Regions from separate parts of the Dyadobacter sp. SRI_021 genome, predicted to be linked through region 2. Evidence: riboswitches for the same ligand, from Rfam matches in the RefSeq annotation. Region 2 holds a riboswitch; the other holds the start of a gene.
What was found. A riboswitch is a leader RNA that binds a small molecule or an ion and turns the genes downstream of it on or off. The one in region 2 is predicted to bind cobalamin.

Region 1 (5,794 bases), on a different contig from region 2:
TAATCCTTGGATCTTTCCAGATAGCTGAATGACAAATCGTAATCCAGTTTGGAAGTAATATTGCCGCCTGTGTTGAGGCCGGCCTGTAATGTCTTGAAACTTCCATATTCCAGAAATGCATTGCCGCCGGGCGTACCTTTGGAGCGTTGGGTAATGACGTTGATCACACCGCCCATGGCTTGCGAGCCGTACAGTGACGACGCGGGGCCTTTCAGTACTTCAATCCGTTCAACACCATTCAGATTGATCTGGGAAAGGTTGGTTGCACCCGCCGGGCGGCCATCGATGAGCAACAGCGTCCGCTGGTTTAATCCTGAAAACTGCGGACGAAATCCCCTGATACCGATGCCGGAAGACAGATTGGGGTACTGGATCACATCCACCGCGGCTGCTTTTCGGACAATATCGGTCAGGTCGGCGGAGGGCGTCATCTGAATATCCTCTTTGGAAATAATATCCAGCTTCTGAGCGATCTTTTCCTTTTTGGTTTCAAAACGGGTGGCAGTTACCACGATCGGATCGAGCAGCTTTTTAGCCGTCGAATCCGCGTTGCTTTCCTGGGCGGATGCTGCCGACTGCGCTACGGTTGAAATGGCTAGTAGTGAGAGCAATAAGCCGCCGACTGAAATGTGGGCGGGGCGGTAGAATTGGGTATACATTGTTAGAATTGAAATGATTCAAAAAGAGTGATACCGCCGATCAGAATCGAGAATACACCGACCGCGTAGTTGACGATCATCAGAAAACGTTCGCGTTTCCCGGCGAAACGGCCGATGGAAAAGGCGAAAAAATAGCCGTACGCTGACATGGAGAGGATAATGCCGATACTTTGCAGTACAATGATCCAAACGGCGGTCATGGCATCGCGGGCCGCGAGTGTAAGTGCCACTGCGCACGCCCCGCCCGTACCGGCAAGACCGTGCACCATGCCTACCCAGAATGAGCGGCTCACCCTGCGTTCGACTGGCGCCGGTACGGGAGCGTCTGTTTTGAAATTCCGGCGGATCGCCATAATGCCGAGCCAGATCATCAGCGGGCCGACTAATAGCTCAACCTGGTCGGCAATGTGCAGCGACATCGTAGATTTGAGCAAAAGCACCAGAACGGCGAATAGAATTAGTGTGAGTGAATGCCCCAGCGCCCAGTGGGAGGATCGCCAAATGAGTTTCCATCGAATGGCCGGGTTCAGTGGGGTCACCCCCGGCTGGGCCGCTCCCGGCCGGACCGCTCCTGGGGCCGCACTATTGTTTTCTTCCGTGGCAAGAACCGAAACCGCAGCCATATGGTCGGGTTCGAAGGAATGCTGCACACCCAGGAGCAGCGAGTCAATAAGCAGATACTGGATCATTTGGATTTCCGCATAAATTAAAACATAACTTATGGGAGAATGCAGGGAGTAGCGCAGCCGCAATGCAGCCTGCCGTTTCCTCTTGCCTTTCTTCCCGAAAGCAAAACCGGATTATTCAACGGCAGGTCTTCTGGCTCGTTCAGCTCTTGCGCCTTCCCAGGAGTAATGATTGAATGACTGAATTTTGAATGATTGAATGATCGAATACTTTTTATTCAATCATTCAAAATTCAATCATTCAAAATTATATCCCAGTGACATCTTACAAGAACATCGTTTATTGAACTTACAGCAGCGGGTACTGCTCCGGATTTGCACCGGATTCCCTTTTAATCACGCCGGGGGCGCGAACCAATGAATAGACAAAGCTAGGTGTTTTTGTTGGAGATAAGCCAGAAAAATAGCTGAATACCGCTAACTTTACGGCATTAAAAGTTCTTTAACATACTTCTCCAACAGGAAAAGGGATTGCGTATCAACGCATTCCGGGGGAATCGTCGGGGCCACCCATGTGGTGGAGTCACGAGCTGTCGCGCAACTGTAAAGGATTAATGATTGAATGACCGAATGATTGAATATTTACTATTCAATCATTCAATCATCGCACCGGCGACCCGGTCAGTTTTTCAATCATTGAACTAAGCCAGAACACCCATCCTTTTCCTTGTTGACAATGCTTTCGCGGTATGAAGCAGGGTCTGGTTTGGATATTCGTCGGTTTTCGCCGCTTTGCGGTCCGACGCTCACCTGGCGTGTTGCTGCCTGGGGAGTTCCTTTCTGTTTCCTGCTGATTATTTTGCTTGTCTGTCAGCGCACATCAAATCTTGATTTTTCAGGCTGCTTTGATTTTCGAAGGACTGCGACTGCTGTGAATGATGTTCAGGACTTCAATACGTTCCGGCTTGATACGGTAAATGACCAGGTATCTGCCATGTTGCAGGTTTCGGCACATGCCGGTTTTAGTCGGAATGAAACGACAGATGGGATGATGAAGATATTCAGAAGAAAGCTGATTGAGTTTCTTGAACCATACGATTTACCTCCTCGTCGGTCATCGGCTGACCGGGAAGCGCGTAGTTGGTTTTCAATGTTTTGATTTTTCCCATAATCAAAAATGATAGGGATTTAACTCAAAAGAAAATAGGTGTCCAGAAGATAGTAACCTCATGACTAACCCAAAATCCAGTTTTCTAATCTCCGCGCCGTCCAGTAATTCGGGCAAGACTACTTTGACCCTCGGGCTACTGCGTGCGTTGCGGGAGCGAGGGCTGGGTGTGCAGGCGTTCAAATGCGGGCCGGACTATATCGATACGATCCACCATACGGCTGCCGCCGGTCGGCTGGGGTTGAACCTGGATACTTTTATGGCTTCGGAGGCGCATATGCGCGGCGTGTATACGCATTATGCGTCGCGTGCGGATGTGAGCGTGACCGAGGGCGTGATGGGACTTTTCGACGGTGCCGACAAAATGAAAGGCAGCAGCGCCGAGATCGCTGCATTGCTGGATATTCCGGTGGTACTGGTGATCAATGCGCGGTCGATGGCCTATTCGGCGGCTCCGCTGATTTACGGGTTGAAGAATTTCTATCCCGGAATCCGCGTGGCAGGTGCGATTTTCAACTTCGTCAATACCGAATCGCATTACCGGTTTTTACAGGATGCATGTGCGGACGCCGGCGTGGAAGCATTGGGGTATTTGCCTAAAAATGAGGAGCTGCATATTCCTTCCCGGCATTTGGGCCTGCACATTTCCGCAGAAACAGATTATGAACAGATTATCCAAAGGCTGGCAGAGATTATCCCGCGGACAGTGAACCTGGACAGGTTGCTGGAACTTACTGCCGTCGGTTGTAGCGGCGAAAATGAGCCAGTTTTGAATCAGGAAAATCAACCACACCTACAAGATAATTCCCGGGACCTGCGCATTGCCGTCGCGAAAGACGAGGCTTTTTCATTCTTGTATCACCAAAATATCACATGCCTGCGCACCTTCGGAGAAGTGCAGTGGTTCAGTCCTTTGAATGACAAAGCCTTGCCTGAAACCGACCTGGTCTACCTGCCAGGCGGTTATCCCGAGCTGTTTGCGGCACAATTGGCTGGAAACCTATCGATGCTGGAAAGTATTCGGCAGTATTGTGAAAGCGGAGGATTGACCTATGCGGAATGCGGTGGGCTGATGTACCTGGGCAGGGAGATTGTCGATAGCAAAGGCACTGCATTCAAAATGGCCGGCGTGCTTGACCTGGCAACTACGCTCCAACATGCCAAGGTGACGCTCGGCTACCGGGCTATGCATTGGGATGGTCTGGAAATCAAAGGTCATGAATTTCACTACTCTTCATTGAAAGAGCCATTTGCGCAGGCGTCGCTTGCACCAATGACTAATGCAAGGGGGATGCCGGTTGATACACAGTTTTTTAGAATGAAAAACACCTTTGCCGGCTATACGCATTTCTACTGGGCCGACAAGCCCGAATTCATTCAACACCTCATCGACCAAACCACAGAAAAAGCCGACGGCCGACCGCCGAAAGCCGACAGCCCACAATGAAACGCCAGCGCATTACCCGATCTGACGGAAAGTCCATTAACCTCGTGCAGCGGCGCGGGCATCTTTCCTATTGCTACAATGCATGCTGCTGCGGGCGCGTCGATCGCGGATATGCGCCCATTCCCGTGGAATTGTATAAAAATGAGTGGCTGAGACGGAAACTGCGGAACGTCGTACACATGACGAAGGGCGGTTGTCTGGGCCCGTGCACATTGGCGAATGTAGTGACGCTTTTGTTCGACGGTCACTCGGTGTGGTTCCATTCGATCAATTACGAATGGCAGATCATCGCGATTTTTGACTACATCGAAAGTATGGTTAAGGCCGACCGATACCTGGTGCCGCCCTCGGATCTGGCCGAATATGTATTTCAGTTTTATACCTGGAAAGGTTCCGAAACTTCAACCGAATTGGGGCAAACCGCCATTCCTACCGATGGAATCGTGTTCCTCACACATGCGGATACGGATTTGCTCACGCTCGACCGCGCCATGCAGCTTTTGCCGGATGATTTTCCCAAGACGACTGGTATCAGCCTGATGGCGATCAAAAGCGAAGAGCAAATGCAGCAGCTTTTGCAACGTGAAATTGCGGAAGCGAAAATCATCATTATTCGCATTCACGGGCGGTTGAGCAGCATTCCCGGGTTTAATGAGCTGGTAAAACTGGCCGGCCAGCGTGGACAGCACCTGATCGTGGTGAGCGGTACCGGAGAACTGAACCCCGAATTTGCGGCCGTATCGACGGTTTCACCCGATATTTTGCATGAAACCCTGGCCTACTTACAGGCGGGTGGTTATAGTAACCTGATTTCGCTCCTGAGCTACCTTTCTGATCACTTACTGATGACCGGTTTTGGCGCAGAGGCACCTGTAAACTTGCCGGAGCAAGGTATTTACCATCCCGATTTGCCCGAATTTGCCGACGTATCCGACTGGCTGAAATACCGTAATCCGGCCCTGGCGATAGTAGGTATTACTTTTTACAGGGCGCATTGGTTGAGCGGGAACACTCAGTTCGTGGAGGCGATGATCCGCGCTCTCGAGGAACGTGGTGTGAATGTGCTGCCTGTGTTTACATCTTCGCTCAAATCGGTCAATACCGCAACCGGCAAGCCGCTGGCATTTGAATTTTTCGAAACGGGTGCGGGGATGGGAATTGATGTGTTGGTGAATACGATTTCGTTTGCGATGACGGATATACAGCCAGTAGGGCAGGGGAGCGCCCCTTCCAGGGCATTGCTGGACCTGAACGTGCCGGTTTTGCAGGCGATCACGAGCGGTATGGGGCGCGGGCCATGGGAATCCTCGGCGCGGGGACTTAACCCGCTCGATACGGCGATGAATGTAGCTATTCCGGAGTTTGACGGGCGGATTATTACCGTCCCCGTTTCATTTAAGGAGAAAGCGAAAGATACGCGCGGGTATGAGCCATTGGATAACCGGATCGATCGGGTTGCTGGCTTAGCTATCAGGTTTGCACGTTTAAGACATTTGAAGAATGCGGATAAAAAGGTTGCATTCATATTGACCAATTCCAATACCAAAGCATCACAGATCGGCAATGCGGTAGGGCTGGACGCGCCGGCTTCGCTCATGAATATCCTGCGGGTAATGCAGGACGAAGGCTATCGGATAGACGACCTGCCTGCGACGGGTACAGAGCTGATTCACAAATTGATAGACTTGTGTGCCTATGATGAGGATTTCCTGACACCAGGCCAGCTCGCGCAGGCTGCGGCCAGCGTTTCCGCTGTGCAATATGCGGGTTGGTTTGAGGAACTACCCGAAGCTGCACGGCAAAAGATGCTGAAAAAATGGGGGCCACCTCCCGGCGAAACCTACGTACATGAAGGCCATATTGCCTTGGCCGGGCTCAATTTGGGCAATGCATT
Region 2 (5,794 bases):
CTAACCCTTTCAAAATGGCGTTCACCGATTGCCCAATCGTCCCGGCGCCAAGAACGATCACGGTCTGTTTATACAAAATCTTCAACTCGGCGCGGAGCGGCGTTCCGATCCATTCTGTTTTCTGTTTCAAGAGCGTCAGCTTATCGATACCGCGGTACAATGCCAGCACACCGCCTACGATCGACTCGGCGCACGGGCGTGCGAACCAGTCGCCCATATTCGCCGTTTTGACGTGATCGGGAACGGCCACAGACGCGTATTGATCGAACCCGGCGGAATCGAGTTGCCAGAATTTCAGATTGGCAGGAATGTTTCCGAACCAGGCTACCGGCGGGTTGCCGAGGATGTAATCGGCGCTGGCAAACCAGGATTTAAGCTCCTCATTGCTGGCCGATTCGGTGCGGAAATGGATCTGATGCTGCGGGGTAAGGGCTTCGCTCAATTTAGCATTAAGCGAGCCGTCGAGTATGGCGTGGCAGTATATGATCATCTATTGTTTTTGTTTTAAAGAAGCAAGGTAAAATGATTTACCTGTAATATCTGCTTATCAGACGGTGAAATAGGCCTCTATCCTCCACGATGAGGGCATTTTCAGATCTTTTTCAGGATTTTTCGGGCCCTCGACTGGAACGCCGCAGGCTCGTATTCAACCGATTCTTCCAGGAATACCCGCAGTTCTTTCTGGATCTCCGGATAAATTTTGGATAGGTTAAACAGGATGGTGAGACAAAACGTGCGGATCGCAATGGCTAGCTGACGGTTCGCGATAATGCTGAACGCCGCGTCCATCAGCTCGCCGTGAAATTCATCGGGAATGCTGATATCCTGCAAAATGCGCGCACTGTTGCGGATCACGGCGTCATGAATATCGGAGCGTTTTAGCTGACTCACGAGCACGCCTATGTACGGGCGGATGAGCTCCGGGCGCTCGCGCGTGGCGATGCTCACGCTGTATGCGGCGCGTTGCGCGAGGCGGTACTCGTCGGATTCGAAGCAATGCATCAGGTGCCTGAATGCATCTTCTGAAGTACAGGCGTACCTGGCCACTTCCGTTGCTTTCCGCTTCGACTGGTAAGGGTCGGCCAGCAATTCTTCTTTGATATTCATGATTTTGAAAGGTCTAAATGCAAATGCCCCACATTTCGGCAGGGCATTCGCAGACATTACTTTTGGGGTCGGTCCAATTACTTGATCTCGCCCACCATGTCTTCCGGTTTTACCCATGCGTCGAACTCTTCCGGCGTGAGGTAACCCAATGCCACGGCCGTTTCTTTCAGTGTAGAGCCGTTTTTATGAGCGGTCTGCGCGATTTCGGCGGCCTTGTAATACCCGATTTTAGTATTCAGAGCAGTTACCAGCATCAGCGAGTTGTTCACGTGCTTCTTGATATTCTCATGCAAAGGCTCGATACCCACCGCGCAGTTATCGTTGAACGAAACACACACATCGCCAATCAAACGGGCAGAATGCAGGAAGTTGTAAGCCATCAATGGTTTGAAAACGTTCAGCTCGAAATGCCCATTGGAACCACCGATGCTGATCGCCACGTCGTTACCCATAACTTGTGCTGCCACCATGGTCATGGCTTCGCATTGGGTTGGGTTTACTTTACCCGGCATAATAGAGCTTCCTGGTTCATTATCAGGAATATGTATCTCGCCGATACCCGAACGCGGGCCCGACGACAGCATACGAATATCATTCCCGATCTTCATCAGGCTTACAGCAACGGTTTTCAATGCACCGTGCGCTTCTACGATCGCGTCGTGTGCCGCTAATGCCTCAAATTTGTTTTCAGCAGTAACAAATGGCAGGCCTGTCAATGCTGCGATGTGACGCGCTACGTTTTCGGAGTAGCCCGGAGGCGTGTTAATCCCCGTTCCTACCGCGGTACCACCCAATGCGAGTTCCGAAAGGTGCGCCAATGTGTTGTTAATAGCTCTCAAACCATGGTCGAGCTGCGAAACGTAGCCCGAAAATTCCTGGCCCAGAGTTAGCGGTGTAGCGTCCATAAAGTGCGTACGACCGATTTTAACTACATTCTTAAATGCTTCGGATTTCGCTTTCAGCGTGTCACGCAGCCTGGTAATGCCCGGGATCGTTACGTCCACCAGGATTTTGTAGGCCGCAATGTGCATTGCGGTAGGGTAGGTGTCGTTTGACGATTGAGACTTGTTGACATCGTCATTCGGGTGCAAAAACTTCGTTTTGTCAGCCAAATCACCGCCTTGCAGTACGTGCCCGCGGTAGGCGATCACCTCGTTGCAGTTCATGTTCGACTGCGTTCCGGAACCGGTTTGCCACACCACCAGCGGAAACTGGTCGTCGAGCTGGCCGGTAAGGATCTCGTCGCAAACTTTGCCGATGAGCTCGCTTTTTTCCTGAGGAAGTATGCCGGCTTCGAAGTTGGTGATAGCGGCAGCTTTTTTCAGGTATGCGAAGGCCTTGATAATCTCCTTCGGCATTTTATTGATATCCTGTGCGATAGGAAAGTTCTGGATCGAGCGTTGCGTCTGGGCGCCCCAGTATACATGCGCAGGGACCTGCACTTCGCCCATCGTGTCTTTTTCTATACGGTATTCCATTTTTGAAGTAGAATGATAATGTAATTGAACAATGTGCGGTAAAGTTAGGCCTGGACTTGCAGTTTCTGGAGTTTTTTATGGATAAATGTTCAGCTCTGAAAAAAGAATGTTTAGATTGACACACCGAGAACCTGAACCCCACTTTTCATGACACCCAAAATCAGCGTTTATCCCGACTACGCGCTTATGAGTTCCGCCGCGGCTGAGCGCGTGATCGACCTCATAAACCACAAACCTACGTCGGTTATTTGCTTCCCATCCGGCAGTAGCCCCAAGGGAATGTTCGATGCGTTGGTAGCGGCCAACCAGAATGGCCGCGTCGATTTCTCCCAATGCATTTTCATCGGCCTCGACGAATGGATAGGCCTTGGTTCCGGCGACGACGGCAGTTGTCGTGACCTCCTCGACCGCGATTTTCTGAAACCCGTCGGCCTCCGTCCCGACCAGATTGTCTTTTTCGACGGCAAGGCCTTCGATCCGCAAGCCGAATGCGACCGCATCAACAAAGTCGTGGAAAGCCTGGGTGGTCTCGACCTTATTATATTGGGCGTAGGCATGAACGGCCACCTCGCCCTCAACGAGCCAGGTACCTCCTGGGATACTTACGCCCATATTTCTGAGCTTGATACGGTCACCGTTGAAGTAGGTCAGAAGTATTTCAAACAGCCCACGACGCTCACTCGGGGGATTACCGTCGGTATCCGGCACATTCTCGAAGCACGCGCTGCGATCCTCCTTGCTTCTAGCCGTGCGAAAGCCCCCATAATCCAGCGCGCCCTCGCATTCCCCGTTTCAAAGGATTTCCCGGCGACGGTTTTGCAGAATCATTTGAATGCAGAGTTTATACTGGATGCGGATGCGGCCGGGACGATTTTTTAGCTAATACGAAATCACTTTTATCGCCATTTATTTTACTCCAAATAAGATATTTTATCCTGCCGAAAGGCTAATTTCTACTCACTTCACTGAAATTGGCCGACCATTTACGGCCGAATGCGCCTTCCGCCTAAATTTGACGCAGTTCTTTGTGAACGCCCGTCAATCGGGGTGATGGTTTTTGCTTTTGGATCCCTCAGCCAAAACATAGCAAAACAAAAAAGGAACCGTGTGCAATTCACGGGCAGTCGTGCTACTGTAAGTATCCGCTCTGAGCATTCAGGGCCAATTTTTACCCTCGCGTCCCATTGCAGCGCCCCGGCGCGCGAGAAGGGCGGTAAAAATGATACAAGCCAGGAGACTTGCCGTCATCCTCAATGGCTTTTCCCTCACGGGTGGGGAGTAGTCAAGCATTGATTTACCACATTTTATTGCAGTATCACAGGCTACCCGGCTGTTTTGGGGAAACTGTATCTGTTCGTTTCGCAGGGTAGCTACGTGTTGCCGCGATGGAATGAAGTACCGGCGACCGTCCGCAACAGGCGTTTTGTCGGGATGGGAGGGTGTTTTCACAGGGTTTTATTAACTCTTTAAACACAAAAAGTATGTTGTCACACAACCTTGGCTACCCGCGCGTGGGAAGCCTCCGCGAGCTCAAAAAAGCCAACGAACAATTCTGGGGAGGAACGATCGATCGCGATGCATTGCAGAAAGTCGCCCGGAAGATCCGCCACCAGAACTGGGAAACGCAGCAGATTGCAGGCATCGGCCTCATTCCTTCCAATGATTTTTCGCTTTACGACCATGTTCTCGATACCTCGCTGATGGTAGGCGCCATTCCCGAGCGTTACCACCAGTTGGTCGACGGGAAATCGAACAAAGAGCTCGACCTCTATTTCGCAATGGCCCGCGGTTACCAGAAGAACGGGCTGGATATCAATGCGATGGAGATGACGAAATGGTTTGATACCAACTACCACTACCTCGTTCCCGAGTTTGTGAAGGACCAGAAATTCAAGCGGTATTCGGAGAAGGTTTTGCTGGAATTTGAAGATGCATTGCAAAAAGGCATTCATACCAAACCGGTACTGCTGGGGCCGGTTACCTATTTGCTTTTGGGTAAAGAAAAGGAAAGTGGCTTCGATCGCATTGACCTACTGGACAGCCTTTTACCTGTTTATATATCCATATTAAAAGAACTTGCTGCAAGAGGTGCCGAATGGGTGCAGCTCGATGAGCCGGCATTAGTATTGGATTTGAATGAAAAGGAAAAGCTCGCATTTCTAAGCGCTTACAATCAGATCAGAGAGGCGCTTCCGAAGCTGCGCATTCTGGTAACAACCTATTTCGGGCCGCTAGACGATAATCTGGCAATTGCGACTGCATTACCGGTGGATGCATTGCATTTAGACCTGACACGCGGTGCGGAGACGTTACCACAGATCCTTGCCGACGAAGCATTTGTCTCTTCCACCAAAAAGCTCTCGCTGGGCGTTGTCGACGGCCGGAATATCTGGAAAAACGATTATCAAAAATCGTTAGAATGGATTCAAACAGCTGTAAATGTCCTGGGAGACGAGCGGATTTTGGTGGCACCGTCGTCGTCGTTGCTGCATAGTCCTTATGATCTGGATTTGGAGAAGAATGAGGCAGTACTGACAGCGGAGATTAAAAACTGGCTGGCGTTTGCAAAACAGAAACTGAATGAGGTGACTACATTGGCAAGGCTTGCAGCGGCAGACTATGCGAATGATAGCGCATTTCTGGACAATCAAAAGGCGATTGAAAGCCGCCTTACTTCCGTATTGATCCACAAGCCGGCCGTTAAAGCACGGGTTAGCGAAGTGCGCGAAGGGGATTTCGACCGGCAGAATGCATTTGGTACCCGGCAGGCCATTCAGTTGGAAAAGCTGAAATTGCCATTGTTCCCGTCGACAACCATCGGCTCGTTTCCGCAGACGGATGAGGTAAGGCAGCTCCGGGCGCAGTTCAAAAAAGGTGCATTGACGGCGGACGAGTATGAAACCCGCATTCGGGCGGAAATCGTGGATTCGCTGCGCTGGCAGGAGGAGCTTGGGATCGATGTGCTGGTACACGGCGAATTCGAGCGGAACGATATGGTGGAGTATTTCGGCGAGCAGCTTTCAGGTTTTGTATTTACCCAAAATGGTTGGGTGCAGAGCTACGGCAGCCGGTGTGTGAAGCCGCCGATCATTTATGGCGATGTGGAAAGAGAACAGCCTATGACGGTGAAATGGTCCGCATTTGCACAAGCTAACTCCGAAAAGCTGGTCAAAGGCATGCTCACCGGCCCGGTAACGATCCTGCAATGG

Region 1: it holds a riboswitch for cobalamin, as region 2 does, so the genes downstream of both, AC2YIT_RS17080 (hypothetical protein) here and metE (5-methyltetrahydropteroyltriglutamate--homocysteine S-methyltransferase) in region 2, are expected to answer to the same signal.

What each region holds. Positions count from the first base shown of each region.
Region 1 covers NZ_JBYCZM010000005.1:226,205-231,998, reverse strand. Annotated here, with positions in the region: gene AC2YIT_RS17085 (TonB-dependent receptor plug domain-containing protein) at 1-659, opposite strand, end outside; gene AC2YIT_RS17080 (hypothetical protein) at 662-1,348, opposite strand; cobalamin riboswitch at 1,452-1,719, opposite strand; gene AC2YIT_RS17075 (hypothetical protein) at 2,022-2,444, shown strand; gene AC2YIT_RS17070 (cobyrinic acid a,c-diamide synthase CobB) at 2,515-3,900, shown strand; gene cobN (cobaltochelatase subunit CobN) at 3,897-5,794, shown strand, end outside.
Region 2 covers NZ_JBYCZM010000001.1:737,848-743,641, reverse strand. Annotated here, with positions in the region: gene AC2YIT_RS02960 (D-2-hydroxyacid dehydrogenase) at 1-490, opposite strand, end outside; gene AC2YIT_RS02955 (hypothetical protein) at 592-1,107, opposite strand; gene fumC (class II fumarate hydratase) at 1,185-2,585, opposite strand; gene AC2YIT_RS02945 (6-phosphogluconolactonase) at 2,733-3,464, shown strand; cobalamin riboswitch at 3,620-3,845, shown strand; gene metE (5-methyltetrahydropteroyltriglutamate--homocysteine S-methyltransferase) at 4,067-5,794, shown strand, end outside.